Regions from separate parts of the Mesobacillus jeotgali genome, predicted to be linked through region 2. Evidence: riboswitches for the same ligand, from Rfam matches in the RefSeq annotation. Region 2 holds a riboswitch; the other holds the start of a gene.
The links. A riboswitch is a leader RNA that binds a small molecule or an ion and turns the genes downstream of it on or off. The one in region 2 is predicted to bind cyclic di-GMP.
Positions count from the first base shown of each region.

Region 1: another riboswitch for cyclic di-GMP. It lies ahead of FOF60_RS19870 (DUF192 domain-containing protein); the one in region 2 lies ahead of FOF60_RS20405 (LPXTG cell wall anchor domain-containing protein).

Region 1 is NZ_CP109811.1:3,872,310-3,884,445, reverse strand. It holds gene FOF60_RS19905 (TetR/AcrR family transcriptional regulator) at 1-367, shown strand, start outside; gene FOF60_RS19900 (ABC transporter ATP-binding protein) at 396-1,280, shown strand; gene FOF60_RS19895 (ABC transporter permease subunit) at 1,284-2,081, shown strand; gene FOF60_RS19890 (DUF2705 family protein) at 2,097-2,894, shown strand; gene hemY (protoporphyrinogen oxidase) at 3,523-4,935, shown strand; gene FOF60_RS19880 (PAS domain-containing sensor histidine kinase) at 5,065-6,528, shown strand; gene FOF60_RS19875 (SET domain-containing protein) at 6,582-6,965, opposite strand; cyclic di-GMP riboswitch class I at 7,382-7,468, shown strand; gene FOF60_RS19870 (DUF192 domain-containing protein) at 7,562-7,906, shown strand; gene FOF60_RS19865 (Flp family type IVb pilin) at 7,923-8,114, shown strand; gene FOF60_RS19860 (A24 family peptidase) at 8,242-8,763, shown strand; gene FOF60_RS19855 (TadE/TadG family type IV pilus assembly protein) at 8,760-9,143, shown strand; gene FOF60_RS19850 (pilus assembly protein TadG-related protein) at 9,154-10,062, shown strand; gene cpaB (Flp pilus assembly protein CpaB) at 10,073-10,774, shown strand; gene FOF60_RS19840 (CpaE/TadZ family protein) at 10,797-11,660, shown strand; gene FOF60_RS19835 (TadA family conjugal transfer-associated ATPase) at 11,660-12,136, shown strand, end outside.
Region 2 is NZ_CP109811.1:3,973,120-3,985,255, reverse strand. It holds gene FOF60_RS20430 (hypothetical protein) at 1-421, shown strand, start outside; gene yugI (S1 domain-containing post-transcriptional regulator GSP13) at 536-928, shown strand; gene FOF60_RS20420 (ornithine--oxo-acid transaminase) at 1,425-2,618, shown strand; gene FOF60_RS20415 (DUF378 domain-containing protein) at 2,668-2,901, opposite strand; partial or broken gene FOF60_RS20410 (iron-containing alcohol dehydrogenase) at 3,104-4,266, shown strand; cyclic di-GMP riboswitch class I at 4,521-4,609, shown strand; gene FOF60_RS20405 (LPXTG cell wall anchor domain-containing protein) at 4,748-6,037, shown strand; gene FOF60_RS20400 (class D sortase) at 6,103-6,792, shown strand; gene FOF60_RS20395 (sodium/glutamate symporter) at 6,864-8,291, shown strand; gene FOF60_RS20390 (glucose-6-phosphate isomerase) at 8,422-9,771, shown strand; gene FOF60_RS20385 (YugN-like family protein) at 10,102-10,506, shown strand; gene FOF60_RS20380 (potassium channel family protein) at 10,503-11,498, opposite strand; gene FOF60_RS20375 (hypothetical protein) at 11,712-11,918, shown strand.

The sequences.
Region 1 (12,136 bases), 100 kb from region 2:
GATGAAAACGCTGATGATCTTGAAAAACAAACTGATGGTGAAGCATCCGGAAGTATTCGAATTCACGGTTGCTGCTTCCATGGAAACCGCGGAAGAAGTAAAGGAAATATTGAATAACACAAATACAGAGCTGATCCAGGCAAGCTACAGCCGGTTATTCGAGAATATCGACACCACCAGGTTCCGGGAAGGAGTCGATATCCAAAGAGCCATCAACATCATCATGTGGACGCTCCAGGGCTTCAGTAGTCAGGAACTGGAAAAAGCTAAAAGACTGAATATTGTAAAGCCCAACTTCGATGAGGCATTCAAAGAAGCCGAAGTGTACATAGATATGATGAAGAAGGCGTTTTACAAAAGTTTATAAAAAAGAAAAGTATCTGGGAGGGTCTGGCATGAACGTGATTGAGATTAACAATCTGACAAAAATGTACGGCAAGGCCAGGGGAATTGAGGATGTCAGCTTCGATGTGAAAGAAGGGGAGATATTCGGCTTCATCGGCCCGAATGGCGCGGGGAAATCGACGACGATCCGGACGCTGCTGTCATTGATTTATCCGACCAGCGGCAGCGCGACGATCTTCGGCAAGGACATCATTACGGCTGCGCCGGAAATCAAAAAGGATATCGGTTACCTGCCATCTGAAGTGTTTTACTATGACAATATGAAGGTCATGGATTTGCTCAAGTATTCGGCAAGCTTTTACAAAAAGGATTGCACCAAACGGATAAAGGAGCTTGCTGACATCATGGAGCTGGACTTGACGAAGAAAATCGATGACCTTTCGCTTGGAAACAAGAAAAAGGTCGGCATTGTCCAGGGGCTGCTGCACGAACCGAAATTGATCATTCTTGATGAACCGACGAGCGGCCTTGATCCGCTGATGCAGCAGAAGTTCTTTGACCTTCTAGAAAAAGAAAACAAGAAAGGCGCGACAATCCTGTTTTCTTCCCATATTCTCAGCGAGGTGCAAAGGCTGTGTGACAGGGTCGCCATCATAAAGGATGGGCGGATTGTCACTGTTGAAAAAATCAGCACATTAAAAGAAAACACATACAAGAAATTCAAAATCGAATCCAAATCCGGAATCGATAAAAATCTCTTTGATCTTGAAGGTGTGAACCAGCTTGAGCAGGAAGACGGAACAATCAGCTTCCTTTTCAGGGGCAACATCAACTCCATCATGAAAAAAATCGCGGAAATCGAGGTCGCCAACCTCTGGGTGGAGGAGCCTGACCTTGAAGAGATTTTCATGCATTATTATGAAAAGGAGGAATAGGTCATGAATATATTCCTTCATGAACTGAAGGCATACCGGAAATCGACGATGATATGGACCTTGTCATTGGTGGCGCTGGTGGTGTTGTTTTTATCGATGTTTCCTTCCTTTTCAAAGGATGCGGAAGAATTCAAGAAGCTGCTTGAAGGTTTCCCGGTTGAGTTGAGAAAAGCGATTGGATTGTCGGTGGACAGCATTGCGACATTGATTGGTTTTTTCTCGTATGCGTTCCTGTACCTGAAGCTGGCGGGCGCCATTCAGGCTATGAATCTGGGAACCTCGATTTTATCGAAGGAATCCCGGGAGAAGACAGCAGACTTCCTGCTCACAAAACCAGTTACAAGGGGTCAGGTCGTTACTTCGAAGCTGCTGGCCGCGCTGGTTTCCCTGGTTACCACCAATATCGTTTTTATCGCAGCGACATTTATGATGGCATCGATCGTGGCTGGGGACGATTTTAACAAAGAAGCCTTATTCCTGATTTCGATTTCCCTATTCTTTCTTCAGCTTATATTTATGGCGCTGGGAATCGTCATTTCAGTGATTTTTCCTAAAATAAAATCGGTAATCTCTGTTTCGCTCGGTACTGTGTTCGGATTTTTCATGCTCGGAATGATCAGTTCGACAACGGAGGATGAAGCCTTGCGTTACTTAACACCCTTCAATTATTTCGACTCGACATATATCACGGAGCATGCAAGCTATGAAACTTCTTTTCTGGTAACCGGTACGCTGGTTATCATAGCTGCGGTCTCGGCCAGCTATTATTTGTACGGTAAAAAGGATGTCCATTCCGTTTAGGGAGGAGGGAAAATCTTGAATCTTTTTAAAAGGGAAATGAAAGCAAATCTCAAGTCGCTCATCATTTGGAGCATCGGTGTCATCTTTATGGTCGCTTCGGGCATGGGCAAGTTTTCTAGCCTGGAAGGGACCGGGCAATCAATGAATGCACTGATGGCCGACATGCCTAAATCGCTCCAGGCAATCATGGGTACAGGTTCGCTCGATCTGTCGACACCCATCGGTTATTTTGGAGTCCTTTTCTTGTATCTGGCCGTAATGGGAGCCATTCATGCAGCGATGCTCGGATCGAATATCATCGCCAAGGAAGAGAGAGACAAAACGGTAGAGTTCCTGCTGGTCAAACCTGTTTCGAGAACGAAAATGATCACGTCCAAGCTGTTGGCGGCTTTGGTCAATATCCTGATTTTTAATCTTGTGACCTTCGCCTCCTCCGTCGGCATGGTTCAGAAATATGCTGAAGGGGAGGACATATTGGGGGACATTACTCTGCTGATGGTCGGAATGCTTATTCTTCAGTTGCTTTTCCTAGTAATTGGGACTGCGATTGCTGCTGTTTTAAAGAACGCCAAAAAAGCCACATCTTTGGCAACAGGAATCCTGCTCATCCTCTTCATTCTGTCAATCGCAATTGATTTGACTGAAAAGCTGGAAGGATTGAAATTCCTGACTCCATTCAAATACTATGATGCAAAGCTGATTTTAGAGGAAGGCGGATTTGATCCTATGTATCTAGTGATTTCCTTCGTGCTGCTGGTTGGGCTCACCATTGTGACCTTTGTTTTTTACAGAAAAAGAGATATGAATATATGATTCCTGAGCTAAACACACCTATATGCGGGGGGTCACTTCCCATAAGTGTGGAATCGTACCCTTATGTGAGGCTTTCAACTGCTATAAGGTTACATAAAGGAGCTAAACGTACCCTTATGCGAGGTTTACGTCTGCTATAAGGGTACATTAAAGAGCTAAACGTACCCTTATGCGAGGTTTACGTCTGCTATAAGGGTACATTAAAGAGCTAAATGTACCCTTATGCGAGGTTTACGTCTGCTATAAGGGTACATTAAAGAGCTAAATGTACCCTTATGCGAGGCTTACGTCTGTATAAGGGTACATTAAAGAGCTAAATGTACCCTTATGCGAGGTTTACGTCTGCTATAAGGGTACATTTCAATAAAAGATCTAGCTCCAGCGAAGGAAATATCTTTATTTCTACCAAGGTCCATGAAAATGCATCCGCTTCTGCAAAATTGCACGAACTAGTTTTCACACAGGGCTTTTCTCAAATTCCTCGTTCACATTTTAGTAAAAAAACAGCCATCATCCTTTTCATTTTGGGTGCTATACTTAAATATGTTAAAAACTTCACATACCTACTTAATTAAAAAATAGGATAATCGATACAATACATTACACTACTAAAGAATAGGTGAGCGGAATGGATGAAAAGAAGGTCATTGTTGTTGGCGGCGGGATCACTGGGCTGGCAACAGCATATTACCTGCAAAAGGAAGCCAGGGAAAAGCAATTACCCATTAAAGTGAAATTGATTGAGGCCAGCGAACGCCTTGGTGGTGTCATCAGCACTGAGAAGCGGGATGGATTCGTTATTGAAAGAGGCCCGGATTCGATTATAGCGAGAAAGAAAAGTGCTACGAGATTGATAGAAGAAGTTGGCCTCAAAGATAAAATCATTTCTAACACAGCCGGGAAATCCTATATTTACGCTAGGGGCAAGCTTCATACAATGCCGGAAGGATCTTTCATGGGGATTCCGACGAAGGTAACTCCGTTTGCGTTATCAGGATTATTTTCACCGCTGGGGAAACTGCGTGCAGCAGGAGATTTTATTTTACCAAAAGGAGCACCGACAGCAGACCAGTCACTTGGTGCCTTTTTCCGTCATCGGCTGGGTGATGAGGTGGTCGATAATCTGATAGATCCATTATTGTCAGGTATCTATGCGGGCGATATTGATGAACTGAGCCTGATGTCCTTGTTCCCGAACTTTTATGAAATTGAGCAGAAGCATCGCAGCCTGGTGATAGGATTGAACAAATCGATGCCGAAGCCCCCGAAAACTGCCCAAAAACCTGGCTCAAAAAAGGGAATGTTCATTTCATTGTCAACGGGCCTTGAAGAGTTGATCCACCGGGTTGAAAGCCGCCTGGAAGAGGGAACTGTTATGAAGGGCACGGCTGTAAAGAAGGTAGTGAAGACAAGAAATACCTATCAAGTTCACTACGAAACTGGAGAAGTGGAAGCAGCGGACAGTGTTGTCATTACCACTGATCATTTTCATGCCCAGCGGATGCTTTCCGATTACGTATTTATGGACCAGTTTAAAGATATGCCGTCCAATTCCGTGGCAAATGTCGCGATGGCATTCCCAAAATCCGCAATCGAGAAAGATATCGACGGAACTGGCTTCCTCGTTTCAAGGAACAGCGATTTCAGGATAACTGCCTGTACCTGGACGCACAAGAAATGGCCTGGCACATCTCCTGATGATATGGCATTGCTCCGATGTTATGTCGGTAAACCGAATGACCAGGAAGCAGTGGATTTGTCAGATGAGGAGATTGTGGAACTGGTTTTAAGAGATTTGAATAAGACAATGAACATTACTGCTAGACCCCTCTTCCATGTCGTAACAAGGTGGAGAAAAGCGATGCCGCAATATACGGTCGGGCATCTTGAAAGAATCGCCCAGGTAAAAAAGCAGCTTAGCCAGGAACTTCCTGGCGTCTTCCTTGCAGGAGGGTCATTCGAGGGCGTGGGCATCCCCGGCTGTATCGACCAGGCGGAATCTGCGGTGGTGAAAGTAATCAGCCATCTAACTTCCAAGTAATATCTGCCGCTATCTTTAAAAGGTAGCGGTTTTTTACTTTTAATAGTGTGAAAGCCAAATATTTCTTTTTAAATATCTAAATCTTCTGTAAAATAGAGCTAGAAGCTTAAAAAGTTTGGGGAGATCTCTATGCGTAGTAGTTTTCCAATATTTGGAACAGATGATGAAACAATCTATAATCCTAATGAACTGCTAAGTTTATTTTTGGATTGCACAGCTGATGGATTTGCTATTGTCGATATGGAGAATCGATTTTTAAGAATAAACCAAAAGTATACCGAAATATTCGGCTATACAGAAGAAGACTTAATTGGAAGAACTTTTTATGAGTTCTCGAACCCTGATTTTGTTCCAGGAATCATAGCCCAAGTCAAGAATGGAAAAGCTTTTACAAATATGATAACACAGCGATATCACAAAGATGGATCCATGCTGGATATTGCGGTCTCCTACTCTCCGTTCAAGAATAAGCACGGGAAAATCATCGCTATCATTGCGATTTACCGTGACATCACCAAAATGGTGAACATGGAGCGTGAACTGAATAGAACGAGGGAATTGTACGAATTGATCACCGAGAATACGACTGATATGATCAAGGTGATTGATAAGAATAAAGTGATTGTATACGCTTCACCCTCGCATGAAAAAGTAATCAGTCTGAAGCCAGAGCAAATTGTCGGCAAGAGCTTGAGTGAATTTTTGACTCCTGAAGAAGATGTCATTCTTGATAAAAAGTTGAAGGAAATTTTAGAAACAGGTGAACCCCAGATTTTACGGAAGAAGTTTACGACTTGTGATCAAAACACGGTTTACACAGAGTACAATTTTTCACCGATTTACAATGAGAGAAAAGAGATAGAGTCATTTGTCAGTGTCGGCCGGAATATTACCGACCGTGTCAAGCAGGACGCGACGATCCGAAACCTCGACAGGCTTTCTGTCACCGGACAGCTGGCAGCAGGAGTAGCTCATGAAATTCGCAATCCGCTTACTTCATTAAAAGGTTTCTCAAAATTATTGCAGACATGTCTCGATAAGGAGAAGCAGGAGGATTACCTGGCTATCATCATGAATGAGCTCGACAGGATCGATACGATTGTCAATGAGTTCATGTCACTTGCAAAGCCGCAGGCGGTAAAGTTTGTAAAGGGAGACCTGAAGTCAATCCTGGACAGCACTATCAAAATCATTCACCCGCAAGCATTGTTGCATAATGTCCAAATCATCACTCATTATCCAGAAAAGAATCTGATGCTATCATGCAATCCACACCAGCTAAAACAGGTATTTTTAAATTTCCTGAAAAATGCGATTGAATCCATGCCTGAAGGCGGAAAAATTCATATTGACCTTCAGATGAAAGATTCGGGTCAGGTGCAGATAAGCATTTCAGATGAAGGAACAGGCATCGAATCAGACCGGCTTAAATACCTTGGGACGCCTTTTTATACGACAAAAGATAAAGGGATTGGACTTGGATTGACGGTGAGCAATAAAATCATCCAGGAGCATGATGGAACAATGAAGATCATAAGTGAAGAGGGTAAGGGGACCACAGTGATTGTTGAACTGGAATGTTTGGAGACATAGGGCAGAGAGAACCATAAAAAAAGCGGCTTCCTGAATCGGAAGCCGTTTTCGTGTTACTCTTCTTCTTTGTTGAACCATAATGGGTCGTTATTATCCTCTTCCCCATTATAGTTAATGAAAATTTCTTCCCCGGCGCTGATATCACGATAGGCATAGAAATCAAATGTGTGATTGTCAAAATTGATTTCATACGTTGCGTTAGGCTCGTATGAGTGGTTGAATAACATTCCATATCCGAGAAGGATAGCAGAATGATTAATGCCATATTCGAAGGCATAATCCGCCAGCGCCGTTTTCTCGATATGGACATGCTGGTCGTTCGGATACGATAGCACGGGAGCCTCATGGATCAATTCGCCTTTTGCAATATCACGAGTTGCGAATATCCCTCTATTGAATTCCCCATCGCTAATTTCAGAAGTTTTAACTTCAATCATTTTTTTCACCTGCTCGCTCTATTACATTGTTGTTACTTCCTCTTTTAGCATGACGGTTTTTTTAAAGAAATGCAAATTAATTATAAAATCTATATTTATTTCAAGAACATCCAGTGGTTTATGGCCTAGTTAAGACAGAAAAATCCACAGAAAATATAACATTATACCTATAAAACTTAAAAGGAAGCATGCCTAATTATCCACAATAAAAGCTTTGTACAGTTAAGTTATTCACAACAGAAAATTGTTAACCACCCAAATTGTGATTTAAGAACTATCTATCGGAAAAGTAGTTTCTTTTTCCTGAGCAAAAATACCTGGTTAAATTTTTAGAAAAATCAGGGTTTTTGATGGATTTTGTTGAAGAATGATTCAAATTAAGATGTGGGTAAGAGATCAGTCGGATATACACTGGTTCTCGATAAAGGCAAACCTGGTGAAAACCAGCGACGCAAAGCTAAAGGGGCTACGGCAAACCATTGCTAAGCCAGCCAGCTACCGAAAGATCAGGGTGAATTACATGAAATATGTATTCAGCGAACCCCCCTTTCGGTAAAGGCGGGGTTATTTTTGTACAGTCGGAGGTGAAAAGCGAAATGAGACTTGTGAACGAATCGAACGGCAAAGAATTGGCAGCGGATGTAAAAATAGCAGATACCTTTTTCAGCAGATTCAAAGGGTTGATGCTGACAGAAAGCTTGCCAGAAGGACACAGTCTCTATATAAAACCCTGCCGGTCCATCCATACCTTTTTTATGAACTATTCCATCGATGTTCTTTACATCAACGAGAACGACGAAATTGTAGGCGCGGACGAACAACTTGAGCCTGCGAAAATGGGAAAGCGCTGCAAAGGTGCATATTCCGTCTTCGAGCTTCCAGAAGGCACGATCCGGAATAGCGGAACGAAAGTCGGTCATTCTATCAAACTAATAAAATGAAAAGGGGTTTTAAACAATGAAAGCAAAACTAAAAGCACTATTCACTGAAGAACAAGGACAAGGTATGACTGAGTACGGTTTGGTACTTGGAGTTATTGCGGTAGCGGTTGTTGGTGTGTTGGCTTTATTACGTGAAGAGATTCTAGCTATGTTTGAAGAGGTAACTACAGCAGTAACCGGAAGAAATGATACTCCTCCTACACCATAATCGTTACTATTGACTGATACATTTATACATTCACTTATAAGTTGTAGTCAGAGGTACACCAATAAACAGCCTCGCGTTGAGAAACGTGAGGCTTTTTTAAAACTCCTCACTGAAATGAGGTAGATCGATGTTAGTCGACTTTTTATTGATCGCATTAATAGTTATTTGTGTCATAACCGATTTGAGAGAACGGAAGATTTATAACAAGGTGCTGCTGCCGTTTTTACTGGCGGGACTGGTTTTGAATTCAGTTACTGGTGGAATTGCTGGCCTCACCTCTGCACTTGCAGGAACAGCAGTGGGTTTCTCTATTTTGCTGATCCCTTATTTGCTTGGAGGGATGGGAGCTGGGGATGTGAAACTGCTTGCGGTGGTTGGAGGCTTAAAGGGAGCTGTATTTGTATTGACGGCGGCTGTTTATATGGCGCTGGCTGGAGGAATTATAGCGCTGATCATCCTGTTTTTCAGAAAGGGTGCTATAAACAGGCTAAAGCAGATCGGCATGTTCCTTGGCGGGCTGCGCAGCGGTATGAAAGTCCCGCTTGGACTGGATAAGGAAGCCTTGAACACCACCTATCCATATGGGGTGGCCATCGCGATTGGAGCTTTGGCTGCCATTGTGTTTCCAGCTGGGGGAGGATTGCTTTGAGACGTGATGAGAGAGGGCAATCACTTGTTGAGACGGCCCTTGTTCTGCCGGTTCTTTTATTGCTGTTGGTAGGCATTTTGGATTTCGGAAGGATTATGTATTCTTATGCCCATCTTCATATGGCGGCCCAGGAAACCGTCAGGGTGGGAGGTCTCGGTAAAAGTGATTCCGAAGTCACTGCTTTTGCCAGGGATTATGTACAGCTGAATGAAATTGATCAACTGGCCATCACTATTTCTCCTGGAGAAGCAGGGCGTGTTGCTGGTGACTATATAACTGTGAAGTTGGAATATCCTTATCAATTTTTCACTCCGTTTATATCCAGCCTGTTTTCTTCATCCTTGACGATTAAGGCGGAGTCAACGATCAGAGTGGAGTGAGGAGGAAAAAATGGCAAGAAGATGGTTAGCGGATGAATCAGGAAACACCATACTTTTGGCGGCCCTTTCAATGTTTGTCATCCTTAGCATGGCCGGTCTTGCAATTGACGGCGGGATGGTATATATGACGAAGGCAGAGCTGCAGAAAACGGCTAATGCTGCTGTCCTTTCTGGAGCACAGGAGCTGACAAACAATGAAGCGAAGGTTGAAGAGGTGGTACGAAGCATCGTTGCAGCCCATAAAGATGGCTCAAATGTAGACAATATATCAATAGACATGGAGAAGAAAGTCGGTATTGATTTATCCAAAAAGGTAGATCTCGCATTCTCAAAACTACTTGGCTTTGAAACTGTCGATGTCAAAGCGCATTCTGCTGCCGAGTTAAGAACGATGGGACGGGCAGAAGGGGCAGCACCGCTGGGCATCGATGACAGCATCCCCTTGGAGTTTAATAAGGAATACCAGCTGAAAGTGGATACTGGCGGAGTGGAATATGGCAATTTCGGCGTCCTTGCCCTGGGCGATACAGGGGCCCGGCCGTATGAAGAAAACCTCCGCAACGGCTATCAAAACGAGCTTTCTGTAGGGGATATCGTCATCACCCAAACAGGTAATATTGCCGGTAAAACAAGGGAAGTGGTCAAGGAGAAAGTGAATTCGTGTCCAGAACTGCCAAGGGATATTCATTCAAGAAACTGCTCACGGATCCTGCTTGTCCCTGTCTATCAGCCTTATAACCACGATGTAAACCAGGTAAAAGAAGTGAAAATCACTGGATTCGCTTACTTTTACATTACGGATCCGATGGACAGCCATGACACTTCAATCAAGGGGATTTTCATCAAACGCGCAGGAACGGGTTTTGAAGGGGAAACAGCCGCCTTTAAGGGCGCATACAGCATTCGAATAACGGAGTAGGTGATCAAATATGCGGTCAAAGCTTGTTTTGGTCCTCGCATTAGTAATGGGCATAGTAACGACATTTTTATTCTTTCAATATATGAATCAAGTGAAAGCTGAAAAGGCGATGAATAGTAATTTGGTGGAGATTGTTGTCGCCAAAGAGAAAATCCAGAAAAATGAGCAAATCACTTCTGCAAAACTGGAAACTGCCATGGTTCCTGAAAAGGCATTGCACGCCAACTCTATTAAAAGCTTTGGCGATGTTGAAGGGAAGCTGGCGAACGCTGAGATTGAGCAAGGCGAGCCAATCCTTTCCCACCGGCTGGGATCCCAGACAGCAGAAGATATCTATGTTTCGAGAAAAGTCAGGGATGGCTATCGTGCAGTTTCTGTAGGGGTTAATTTAAATCAATCAACTGCGAACCTGATTGAACCTGAAGATGAAGTCGACATTATGTTCTCTAAAAAGCTTCCGGGGCAGGAAGGGAAAGTTGAGTCTAAAATCATTTTGGAAAAAGCAAGGGTACTGGCGGTTGGGCGGAAAATGGTCCTGCCTGAGGATACACAAGAACCTTATGCCGAATATACGTCAGTCACGGTAGAACTTAAGCCGGCGGATGCCTTAAAACTTGTCAATTCAGCCGAACAAGGCAATATCCATTTCATGCTGCATAAGCGGCCAGTCATAACGGAAAAAGAAGCAGCGGGCGACAGCGATCAAGATTGAAGAAGATGGAGGGTGACCAATCATGGAAAACACGGATGAACTGCAAATACATGAAAAGAAGCCGGCTAAGATGAAACGTGGCGAGCTTATTGCCGTTTGCAGTGCAAAAGGCGGGATTGGTCGCACGGTCCTGACTGTCAATCTGGCTGGAGCTTTAGTGAAGAAAAATATATCGGTGGCGATATTGGATGGAGATTTTCAATTTGGAGATATCGGGCTAGCTATGGATTTGAAGTCTTCTTTTACCATTAAAGAAGTGATTGAGGGGATGAGCACTCTCGATGAACATTCTATGGAAGGCTATATGTCGAAGCATGAAAGCGGTGTGAAGGTCATGGCGGCTCCGGACCGGCCTGAGTTTGCAGATCTTGTTACGAAAGAAGCAGTCGATAAAATCCTCGACCTGATGCTGCTGAATTATGACTATGTAGTCGTCGATACATCTGTAGGCCTTAATGATCATACAGTCCATATCGCTGAAAAAGCAGACCAAATCATGGTTATGGCCAATCTCGAGATGACAGCATTAAAGAATACGAAGCTGATGCTTGAGACCTTCGATATCCTTGAACTGAAAAATAAAGTCACACTCGTAGTGAATCGGGCGAATATGGAGAGCGTCATCCAGGCAGCAGATGCGGCCAGGATTCTTGGATATGAGGATCCAGTATATATTCCAAATGACTTTCAAACATGTTCACAATCTCTTAATATTGGAATTCCTTTTGTCATCAACCAGGGCAAGACCGATGTAGCCAAAGCCATTTTTAAAATGGCAGAGAGAATCTCGAGCAGGCGGGAAATTACCTTGTTCAAGGAAGCAAAAGGACCTTCTTTCCTATCAAAATTAATTGGCAGAAAACGCATGAAGGGAGGAACAGTGTAATGAGCCTTCTGAACCGCATCCAGGAAAGGACACAGCAAGCCGAAGCAGTAGAGAGCCAGCACGATGAATTTGTTGCCCATGCTAATCCGCAGCAAAAGGTTGACATCCGGGCTGTGTTCAGGGAGCCGCATAAAAAAGAGGCTGTCAGTCCGGAAATCAAAAGGAAGCAGGATAAACATCAGGAGCTTAAAAACCTCATTCATAAAAAGATTCTTCAAGACTTTAAAGATGCACCTGTAGAGGACATCATTCCTCAGCTAGATGCGATGGCGATCGAAATCATGAAAGAGGATGAACAATTCAGGGGCAGCATTGACCGGAAAAAGGTCGTCGATGAACTGAGGAATGATTTGACGGGGTTTGGACCGATCAATCCGCTTTTGATTGATGAAGATGTCAGCGAGGTTATGGTAAATGGACCGGCTCAGGTCTATTGTGAACGAAAAGGGAAGATTGAGCTGACATCGATCATGTTC
Region 2 (12,136 bases):
AAAGCAGGAGGACGTCATTGACAGAAAAGTGCTTCCGCTCTCAGATGCTCTGCTGTCTAGCTATAAGGAGTTCGCGGCCAAGAAGAACTTCAATATCCTGAAAAATTACGGGCCGTTTGAAATCATGCAGCTATACTTCCATGCAGACCAGGCGGGTGATTACGAAACCAAATACGCACTATACAGCAAGAATGGCGGTCAGCCTCCAGAAGAACAATATATACAAGAAATGAAGGAAGCGAAAGTGGCGGTAGGGAAAGCCCTAAAAGGATATGAGTTTGCTTCCCTTTACCATTCGGAGGATGATCCGGAAAAAGTGATTGGAATCCAGCTTCACTTCAAAGACCGCCCTGATGCTCCAGTCTTCCAAACGGTCCAGGAGGACGGTATCTGGAAAGTCCAATATTTGCCATTCCAATAATGGGAGCACTCCTATAGAATTATCTTATTCCTTTTGATAAATGCTACAGAATATGATATAATTTTTAATTGCGTATTAATGGGATAAAATAAAACAATATTTAGGAGTGTTTCCATGTCAGAAAATATCGAAGTAGGCAGCGTTTTAACAGGAAAAGTAACAGGAATCCAGCCATATGGCGCTTTCGTAGCATTAGATGAAAATACACAAGGTCTAGTGCACATTTCAGAAATCACACACGGTTATGTTAAGGATGTTAACGAGCACCTTACTGTTGGCGATGAAGTGAAAGTGAAAGTTTTGTCAATTGATGAAGCTGCTGGAAAAATTGGCTTATCAATCCGTGCTACTGAAGAAGCACCAGAACAGCCACAACGCGCTAAAAAGCCACGCAGCAAGCGTCCAGCTGCTGTAGTTCAGCACCAGGATGATTCAGCTCAAGGCTTCAACACTTTGAAGGATAAGCTTCAAGAGTGGATCAACCAGTCAGATATGGCTAAAAAATAAGCTTTCGAACGAAAAACCGGACATTTGTCCGGTTTTTTTCTTTGTTTTAATCCGGTCTCCTTCGGACAGGAGTCAGGAATAAACACCAAAGTTGTTAAATGGTATCTTATGGCTAGATCGGTAACCTTACGATGAAAAAAGCGAAGCATAAGGATATCTATTGAGTAGAACGGCACCCTTATGCGGGGAAAATGGCGATCCTAAGGGTATCTATCGTGCAGACCGGTGTCCTTATGCGGAAGAAATCGCGATTCTAAGGCAGCTTACTGCCCAATCAGTTTTCTTTGGGGGACATAACCCCGAAAATAGCAATACTACTCATGCCCACAGTTTCAACCCCCCATCACCCACCGAAAAAACCAGCAGAACCGATAATATCCTCATAAAATAAACCGAATTTCCTCCGTCATTCTTTTTTAGGGGGTTAAAATGAAAGAGCTTACAGGTTACAATATGATTGTCTAACCAATTTTTTCATTGGAACGGAGGAAGGTTCATGACAACAAAAACTAGCTCGCTGATCGAGCAGACTCAAAAGTACGGTGCGAATAACTATCATCCGCTGCCAATCGTGATTTCGAAGGCAGAGGGAGTTTGGGTAGAGGATCCTGAAGGCAACAAATATATGGACATGCTGAGTGCATATTCGGCTGTCAATCAGGGGCATCGCCATCCTAAGGTCATCCAGGCGCTTAAAGACCAGGCAGACCGCGTGACTCTTACTTCAAGAGCATTCCACAATGACCAGCTTGGACCATGGTATGAAAAGATTTGCAAGTTAACGAACAAAGAAATGGCATTGCCGATGAACACGGGAGCGGAAGCGGTTGAAACGGCTATTAAAGCAGCTCGCCGCTGGGCTTATGATGTAAAAGGCGTTGCGGACAACCAGGCTGAAGTGATCGCTTGTATCGGCAACTTCCATGGCCGCACAATGACGGCGGTCTCATTATCATCTGAAGAGGAATACAAACGAGGCTTCGGGCCCATGCTTCCAGGGATCAAACTGATACCTTACGGGGACCTTGAAGCGCTTAAGGAAGCTATTACTCCTAACACAGCTGCCTTCCTGATTGAACCGATTCAGGGTGAGGCGGGGATCGTCATTCCGCCAGAAGGCTTCATGAAAGCTGCGTTCAAGGTATGTAAAGAAAATAATGTCCTTTTCATTGCTGATGAAATCCAGGCCGGCCTTGCCAGGTCAGGGAAAATGTTCGCATGTGAGTGGGAGGACATCGAACCTGATATGTACATCCTTGGAAAAGCGCTTGGCGGCGGGGTTTTCCCAATTTCATGCGTCGTAGCTGACAATGATGTGCTGGGAGTATTCAATCCTGGTTCTCATGGATCTACCTTCGGCGGCAACCCGATGGCTTGCGCAGTTTCCATTGCATCCCTTGATGTCTTGATTGATGAGAAGCTTGCAGACCGTTCCCTTGAACTTGGAGAATATTTCATCAGCAAACTGCGTGAAATCGACAACTCCATCATCAAGGATATCCGCGGCCGCGGCCTGTTCATTGGCGTTGAGCTGACCGAACCAGCACGCAAATATTGTGAAGATTTAAAAGAAGAAGGCTTGCTCTGTAAAGAAACGCATGATACTGTCATTCGTTTTGCTCCACCGCTTGTCATCAGCCAGGAAGAACTGGACTGGGCAATCGAAAGAATCAAGAAAGTATTATCATAAACATGCGAAAACCCGCCTCAAAATAGGGCGGGTTTTTCATGTGATCTAATTATCGAGTAGCCCTTGGTTCTGCCGCTCTCTCTTCTCTTTCGCTTGGTGCGAAAAGGAGCCCAATGTTTATGAGACCGGCAAGACCGACTAATCCATAGATGATTCGAGCCAATGCTGAATCCTGTCCGCCGAAAATAGCTGCAACAAGGTCAAATTGGAAGAATCCTACTAAGCCCCAGTTGATGGCCCCAATAATGGTAAGTACAAGTGCTGCACGTTGAATACCGCTCATGGATGTTTCCTCCTTAAAAATAAATTTGTTCTTTTATAGATTGTTTCAGCACGAAATGAATTATTCATTCGCCCTGTATTTATTACCTACCCGTAAGAAAAAAACTGTAACATTTTACAGCACATTGGAGAATATTAAGAAGTGTATTTTTTGCATTGCTTTTTAAAAAGGAACATAATTAGCCTTGAGGAAGGTGATTTAAATGGATAACTTTACTTTTTACAATCCAACGAAACTGATATTTGGCAAAGGCCAGCTGGAGCAGCTGAAAAATGAAGTCCCTCAGTATGGCAAGAAGGTACTTCTTGTTTACGGCGGCGGCAGCATCAAGCGCAATGGACTTTATGATTCTGTCATGGCCACTCTGAAAGAAATTGGCTCGGAAGTATTCGAGCTTTCTGGTGTGGAACCGAATCCACGTCTGTCTACTGTCCATAAAGGCGTGAAGATTTGCAAAGAGGAAGGCATTGAATTTCTGTTGGCAGTAGGCGGCGGCAGTGTCATTGACTGCACGAAAGCAATCGCTGCAGGCGCTAAATACGATGGAGATGCCTGGGACCTTGTCACGAAGAAGGCTTTTGCAACAGAAGCTCTACCATTCGGTACGGTACTCACTTTGGCAGCCACAGGCTCTGAAATGAATGCAGGCTCTGTCATCACAAACTGGGAAACAAATGAAAAGTATGGCTGGGGAAGCCCGGTCACATTCCCGAAATTCTCTATCCTTGATCCAGTGAATACATTTACCGTTCCGAAGGACCAGACGATTTATGGCATCGTTGACATGATGTCGCATGTGTTCGAGCACTATTTCCATTTGACAGAGAACACTGAATTCCAGGACCGCATGTGCGAATCCTTGCTACTGACAGTGATGGAAACAGCTCCGAAGCTGCTTGAAGACCTGGAGAACTATGAATACCGCGCAACCATCCTTTATTCAGGAACAATGGCCTTGAATGGAATCCTTAACATGGGTTACCGCGGTGATTGGGCGACTCATAATATCGAGCACGCAGTATCGGCAGTGTATGATATTCCTCACGGAGGCGGTCTGGCCATCCTGTTCCCGAACTGGATGAAGCATAACCTTAAGGTAAAACCAGAACGGTTCAAGAAGATGGCTGTCAGGGTCTTCGGCGTAAACCCAGAAGGCAAGACTGACGAAGAAGCAGGTTTGGAAGGAATCGAAAAGCTGCGTGAATTCTGGAACAGCATCGGTGCACGTCACGCCTTGCTGATTATGACATTGATGACAGCAAGCTGGAATTGATGGCAGATAAAGCGATGGCGAACGGTGAATTTGGCAACTTTGCGAAAATGAATAAAGACGACGTACAAGAAATTTATCGTATGTCATTATAAACATTTAAAGGACCTGGGAGTTTTTCCTGGGTCCTTTGTCTTTTATATGGGCAAAAAAACTCAGGAAGATTGTTTGTAATAGACGTAGATGTACTGAAAAAATCACTCTTTACGGGTAAAAAAAGAAGGTGAAGAAAAATTTACCAATATTTTTTCTGGGTCTAAATGTTTAAGTAACTGGGTAACTGTGGTAAGTCTCTAAATGTAAGACAATGGAGCGGCAGGAATAATTTACATAAGCACGATCAACATCATCATGCTCAGGGCAAACCTGTTGAAAGACAGGGACTCAAAACAAGGAGTCTAAGGCTGCCATCTAGCTAAGATTGTCCTAGTTGCCATGGATAGAGGAATTCAAGCTGTTGTTTTGTCGAGAAAAATAGAATGAATACTTGTAAAAGGAGGGAAAAATGCTTTTATAAATAACTGAAAATTCAGTTTATTTATAGTGCTCGATTTTAATTGAAAAGGAGTAGAAAATATGAAAATGAAAAAACGTTTATCCATTTTAGCTGCATTCATGCTTTTGCTTATGATTACTTTCCCGGTTACAGGTGTATTTGCAGCCGAAAATAGTGAGCAAGAAGCAAAAATCAAAGAAAATAGTAAAAAAGGTGAACAGAACCAAAAAAATAACGAAGCAGCTGAAAAGTCTGCTGACCAGAAGGGGAAATCCAATGGTGATGTAAAAGCAGCGTCTACGAAAAATGACCCTGAAAGTAAGGAAGATACCGACTCTGAGTCAATTGGACAAGCTAAAAATAACTCAGTACAAGAAACAAATAATCCTGATGAATCCGAAAACAGTGTAAGTCAGGAAGATAATCAGGAACAAAATACAGAAGAAAACAATGGCCAAGAAGATAATACGGCGGCAAACAGCGAAAATGAGTCGACACCAGCTGAGGATGGAACCGTGCCAGGCAATGATAATAAAAGCACCCAGATTCACCTGCACATCGATCAATGTGTCAATCCTGTTGAAACGGCCTATGTCCAGATTAGCGGTGAGTGGCAGGAGATGACGAATCCTGGTTCTTCCCCTTTATTTAAAGCATTTGATGATGGGGAGTTCATTAAAGATGATGTTACGGCATTCAAGTTGATTTTTACAGCAGGTGAAGAGCTGGTTGTCCCAGTCGGTGAAGTAAAAGTGGGGGTTGAAGCAGAAGGCTCTGTCAATTACTGGCTGGAAAGCTGTGAGCTTCCTGCAGAAGAACCATCGGAAAAGGACGATTCAGAGGATACTGATGAAACGTTGAAACTGCTATCTATGATAAAAATTATGATTGACGAGAATCCGCGCCAGATTGAAAAGGTGACACTGCTGATGATGAGCGGGAAGAGAGTTGATTTTGAAAGAGTCAATGAACTTTTCAGTCTCACTCTGACTGAAGCAGTCCAGCTGGAATTGATTCGTGGCATTGAGATTACTAGCCAAGGTGAAACGAAGCTGATCCTGCTCTCAAATATCGAGTCTCTGGAAATCGTGGAAAGTGTCCTTACACTTCAAGTGAACTGGGGTATGAATGGTGAAATAGTCGAGGAAGAAACGGAAGAGGCTGATACAGAAGAGGAAAATGAGACGACAGCACCTGGCAATAATTCAGGTTCCGGAAATACATCTGATGGCACAACAAATGAACAAGTGTGGAATGGTGAGGTCCTTCCTCAAACTGGTGAAAACAGCAGAACGATGTTCTATGTGCTGGGCTTCCTGATCGCTGCAGGAGGAGTCATGCTAAGGTTCAGGGATCCATTGAAGAACTAAAGAAGTTGGAGGGGAAGAGATTCCCCTCTTTATTTTTGGCTCTTATTTTATATGAGGTGAAATTAATGAGAAAAGTAATGTCGATATTTTTGATAATAGCTGGTCTTTCGACCTTCTTTTATCCAGCTGCAAAGGATTATTACACCTCCTACAAGCAGGAGAATATGATTGAAGAATGGGAAGGCAGCAATCAGGAGAATACGGTGGCTGCTGAGAGCCTTAAAGAACTTGAGGAAGTATTCAGTATCGAAACGCAGGCTGAGAGCAGTGGGAGTGACATTACACCAGTTGGAAATCAAGAGACTGGGGACGTAAACGTAACAGCGTCTGACACAACAAAAACAAAGCAGCAATCGCGAGCTGACATGGTTGGTGTCATTGAAATTGACAAGATTGGCGTGAAGCTGCCGATTTTGAATGGTGCATCGGATGCAAACTTGGATAAAGGCGCCGGCCTCCTGGAAGGAACGCCGGCTCCAGGGATGCCTGGGAACAGCGCAATTGCTGCCCATCGAAACAGAGCCTACGGAAGCATGTTCAACCGGCTCGATGAAATAGGCGTAGGGGATACCGTGACGGTCAAAGATAAAAACAGTTCTTACCAATATGAAGTATACGAAACGCTGGTGGTTGAGCCACATGAAACCTCGGTACTCAATGGCAGCCAGGATGAAAAGGTATTAACCCTTATCACATGCACGCCTATTGATACGGCAACACACAGGCTGATTGTAAAAGCGAAAATCAAGCCATAATAGATTCTGTGTTTTTACTATCCATGAGAGGGTATGGGAGTAGGAGAAATGATTCATTCTAGGAGGAGATTATGGAATTTAACAGTGTTCTGCTGGCATTCGTGTTTATTGCAGTCTTGCTGGCTGCCGGAATGCTCCTGCGGATGACGATTCCTTTTTTCCAAAAGTATTTTATTCCTACTTCCCTTATTGCAGGTCTAATTGGTTTGTTAATGAGTAAGGAAGCACTGGGAAAGCTGGGGTCGATCATTCCTGGAGCAGGTTTTTTGGAAAATGGCCTATATCCCGAAAAAGTGTACGATGCGATGCTTTCGATTCCTGAAGTCGCGATCACCATTATTTTTGCCTCGCTTTTTTTAGGTAAAAAAATTCCCGGGATCAAAAAGATATGGAAGATTGCCGGTCCACAAGTTGCCTATGGCCAAACTGTTTCATGGGGCCAGTATGTGGTCGGAATCCTTCTGGCGATTTTCGTTTTGAAACCATTTTTCGGTCTGCCGCCTATGGCAGGCGCTTTGATTGAAATCGGATTTGAAGGCGGGCCAGGTACGGCTGCCGGAATGAGAGGGACATTCGAGGCACTCGATTTTTCTGAAGGAGCCAGTATTGCCCTTGGCCTGGCAACAGTCGGCATCCTTACTGGTGTGATCACCGGCATTATCATTGTCAATTGGGGCATAAGAAAAGGTATGGCAAAGGAAGCGAAAAAAGCTTCCGAGCTGTCTGACAGGGAGCAAAAAGGCCTGTATCCAGAAGATGAAGAACAGTCGGCTGGAGAATTATCAACAAGATCGGAGTCAATTGAATCGCTGACAGTCAACTTCCTGTTCATTTTTGTGGCAGTGGGCGCGGGAATGCTTTTATTAAAAGGCCTTTTGTTACTGGAAAATACCACTTGGGGTCCGGCTTACGATATTGAAATTATCAAGCATGTCCCATTGTTTCCAATGGCCTTGCTTGGAGGAGTGGCAACGCAGCTACTATACGATCGGTTCAGCCCGTACAAGCTCATTGATAAAAAAGTTCTAGCTCGAATTGAGGGCTTTGCCCTTGATATTTTAATCGTTGCATCCATCACTACTCTATCCATTTCAGCGATCAGTGAACATATTCTGCCTTTCCTGATCCTTGCGGGTGCGGGGATTGCGTTGAATCTCGCTGCTTTTTTCTTCCTTGCAAAAAGGGTGATGCCAGAATATTGGCTTGAAAGAGGGATTCTTCAATATGGGCAGTCGATGGGTATGACAACAACTGGCCTGCTCCTGCTGCAGATTGTTGATCCGGATAAAGAAACACCTGCCCTCGAGGGTTTCGGCTATAAACAAATCCTGTTTGAGCCCATTGTCGGTGGCGGCCTGTTCACCGCCGCTTCCATGCCGCTGATTGCACAATTTGGCCCAATACCAATCTTGATTGGTACCGGAATCCTGTTCGTAATCTGGCTGGCAATCGGCATTTTTCACTTTGGAAAAAAGAACAATAAGAGTGCCCAATCGTGATGAAAAAAACTTTTTGCAAAGTTTACTTAAAATTTCACAATTGGGCACGCTTACATCTGAGAGTGTTTCTTGATTATTGAGATTCATTTCGATAAAGTGATAGAGAATATAAAATAATGGAGGATCAGACATGACACATGTTCGTTTTGATTACTCAAAGGCGTTAAGCTTTTTTGGTGAACACGAAGTTACATACTTAAGGGATTTTGTAAAAGTAGCCCATCATTCATTACATGAAAAGACTGGTGCAGGCAGCGACTTTTTAGGCTGGATCGATTTGCCTGTAGACTATGATAAAGAAGAATTCGCACGCATCCAGAAGTCAGCAGAAAAAATTAAAAGTGATTCTGATGTCCTGCTCGTAGTAGGGATTGGCGGCTCTTATCTTGGTGCCCGTGCTGCGCTCGAGTTTCTGCAGCACAGCTTCTATAACGCTCTTCCAAAAGAAAAGCGCCAGACACCGCAAGTCATTTTTATCGGCAACAACATCAGTTCAACATATATGACAGATGTGATGGACCTTCTGGAAGGAAAAGACTTCTCCATCAATGTCATCTCAAAATCAGGTACAACGACGGAGCCTGCGATCGCATTCCGTATTTTCCGCAAGCTTCTTGAGGAAAAGTATGGAGTCGAAGAAGCACGCAAGCGCATTTATGCGACAACGGATAAAGCACGCGGTGCTTTGAAAACTCTTGCTGACGAGGAAGGCTACGAATCATTCGTGATTCCTGATGATGTCGGCGGACGTTATTCTGTCTTGACTGCAGTAGGCTTGCTGCCAATCGCTGTCAGCGGTTCAGATATCGAAGCGATGATGAAGGGTGCGGCACAGGCGAGGGAAGACTTCGGCAAGTCAGAGCTTGAAGAAAATCCTGCCTACCAATACGCTGCAGTCCGTAACGCGCTTTACAACAAAGGCAAGACGATTGAAATGCTGATCAACTATGAGCCATCCCTTCAGTACTTCTCTGAATGGTGGAAGCAGCTGTTCGGCGAAAGTGAAGGGAAAGACCAGAAGGGGATCTATCCTTCTTCAGCGAACTTCTCGACTGACCTTCACTCACTTGGCCAATATGTGCAGGAAGGCCGCCGTGACTTGTTTGAAACAATCATCAAGGTGGAGAAACCTCGCCATGAAATGGTGATTGAAGAAGCGGCAAGCGACCTTGACGGCTTGAACTACCTTGCTGGCAAGACAGTTGATTTCGTCAACAACAAAGCGTTCGAAGGAACAATGCTTGCCCATACAGACGGAGGCGTACCGAACCTTGTTCTGACGATTCCTCAATTGGATGAGTATACATTCGGATACCTTGTGTATTTCTTCGAAAAAGCATGCGCCATGAGCGGCTACCTGCTTGGTGTGAACCCATTCGACCAGCCAGGCGTTGAGGCATATAAAGTGAATATGTTCGCATTGCTTGGTAAACCAGGCTTCGAAGAAAAGAAAGCTGAATTGGAAAAGAGACTTAAATAATGCTGAAAAGGAGCACCCGACACGAGCGGGTGCTCTTTTTGTGTGAATTGGTGTCTTGAAAATTGGAAAAAAACGCATGAAATTTCCAGTTCGCCAATAAAATTGTGAAAACCGCCAATAAAATTGGATTTTCGCCAATAAAATCGGAAAATCGCCAATAAAAATAAATTATCGCCAATAAAGTGGTGACAACCGCCAATAAAAAATTTTTTCCCTAAAACACGGCAGTCGTTACCCTCATTTATGGCTCATCCAATCGTTCGCTGCTCATTAAAATACCGCTTTTGGTTAAAACTAAGCATAAACACACTTGGAAAGGCGGAACAACCATTGATTGAGATACAATCTGAGCTTGAGGGCAAACATTTTGATCTTTTTAAACTGGAGCAGCTGCTTAAACCTTTGGGATATAGCATCGGCGGAAACTGGGATTATGACCATGGTACGTTCGATTATAAAATAGATGACGAAGTTGGATACCAATTTCTGAGGCTTCCATTTAAGGCAATTGATGGCCAGCTTGATTCAAAAGGCTGCACAGTAATGATGCAGCGTCCTTTCCTGCTGTCACATAAATATCAGCGCGGAATCGATGATCATGCGGAAATTGGGAATGCGAGCGCATCCTTCAACCAGTTCCAGGAACCGGTGGATAAGGATGCGAGCTTCCCGGAAAAGTATATCGAAGTCGGCAGATCGCTTGTCCGTGAAGTAGAATCTGCTTTATTACATTAATCGTCGTTTAAAATAGCAAGCAGCTGGTCATCGTATTTAATTTTGATATTGTTTTTGGGGTTGACGATTACGTCATCCCCTCTTTTACGTCCAATCAAGATAATATTGCGCTCTTTCAGCAAAAAGCTGCTTGCCTCCTGAAAATGCTTATCAATCAGAGAAGCTTCAGCCTCTATATAAGTCAGGCGTTTCCCGTTCAGTTTACCCAGCAAATCCAATAAAGGGTTCACTACCTCCGCAGAGGCGATGCTGTTCAGAAGTACCGCACTGGTTAGGGCGTTCGCAGGTATCAGCTCATCAGCCCCCGCCCTTCTCGCATTATTGATTTGTTCGCTTGTTTGGATTTCAGCGATGCAGCGGATGTCCGGATTCAATCCTTTGATGGCAAGCAGCGTGAGGATTGTGTTCATATCGGCTTGCAGCTCATCCAGATTCTGGTCTGATGTAATAATTACTTTCCTTGCTGTTGAGATACCTGCACTCAATAAGGTATCATCCTTGTTCGCACGGCCCCTGATGAAATGAACATTGTCATCCTTAATGGGGTTTGACCCCAGTGTATCGTCCACCAATATGATGGTTTCATCCGCTTCTATAAGAGAGCGGATAACAGAACGAGACCTCTCGTTCCAACCGATGATGATTATGTGGCTGCTTCCTCTGAAGCCAACCTTTCCCTCACTATATGCATTTTGTTTAGTAACCGTTGCAGCTGAAAGATGAATGAAATACGATGATAAAAATCCTGTTCCAATCAACAGGAGCAGGATGGCTGTGATTCGTCCCCATGTTGTAACGGGATAGAAATCTCCGAATCCTACCGTTGATGCAGTAATGATAGCCCACCAGACACCATCAAAAATTGTCGGGAAACTTTTTGGTTCAACAAAATGAATGACTACACCAAACAGAGTAATCATCATAGAGGCAATCATCAGGATCCTCAACAAAATCGGAAGTTTTACGAAACGCATATATAAATGATTAGTCATCATAGTCCCCCTCACTTTTTTCTTGTTTTATGTATGAAAACAATAATTACTTTTCCCTTGATCCTCTGTTCAAAAACTGTTTTAGCCAAATTTATGTAATTCTATTTTCGTCTAGCAGGTTCTTTTTTACACAAAAAATTCAGGAATAGTTCATCAGCCCGTACCAAAATTTCTGGCATACATATGCTGAATAGTGAAAGGAGGGATGATGATATGTCATTCAACTGGGGATCGAATGTATTGCTATTTCTCGCTTGTATGCTTGCTGGATGGGCTTTGATTGAATTTGGGCCGCTTCTGTTGACTCTTGCGGGGCTAGGTATCTTTGGAATTATTGGTGTAATTGTTATCGTGCTTTTCGCTTTCGTCATTATTTTTATCGGCTTGCGGGTACTGTTCAGAGGCGGCTGGCGCGGCTGACGTTCCTTCTAAAAGAACCTGTCTTATTGGCAGGTTCTTTTCTGTGTGCTGTTTCCGTGAAGGGTAACTATCCTCTTAATGAGCACCCATAATTGCTCGATCATCCTGCGTAATCTCTTAATCAATCGAGATAATCTCCCGAAAACAGACCGGAATTGCCCAAACATATGCAAAATCGTGACGCCACCCAATTTAGTATCAGAAAGCCGGTTTTCTTC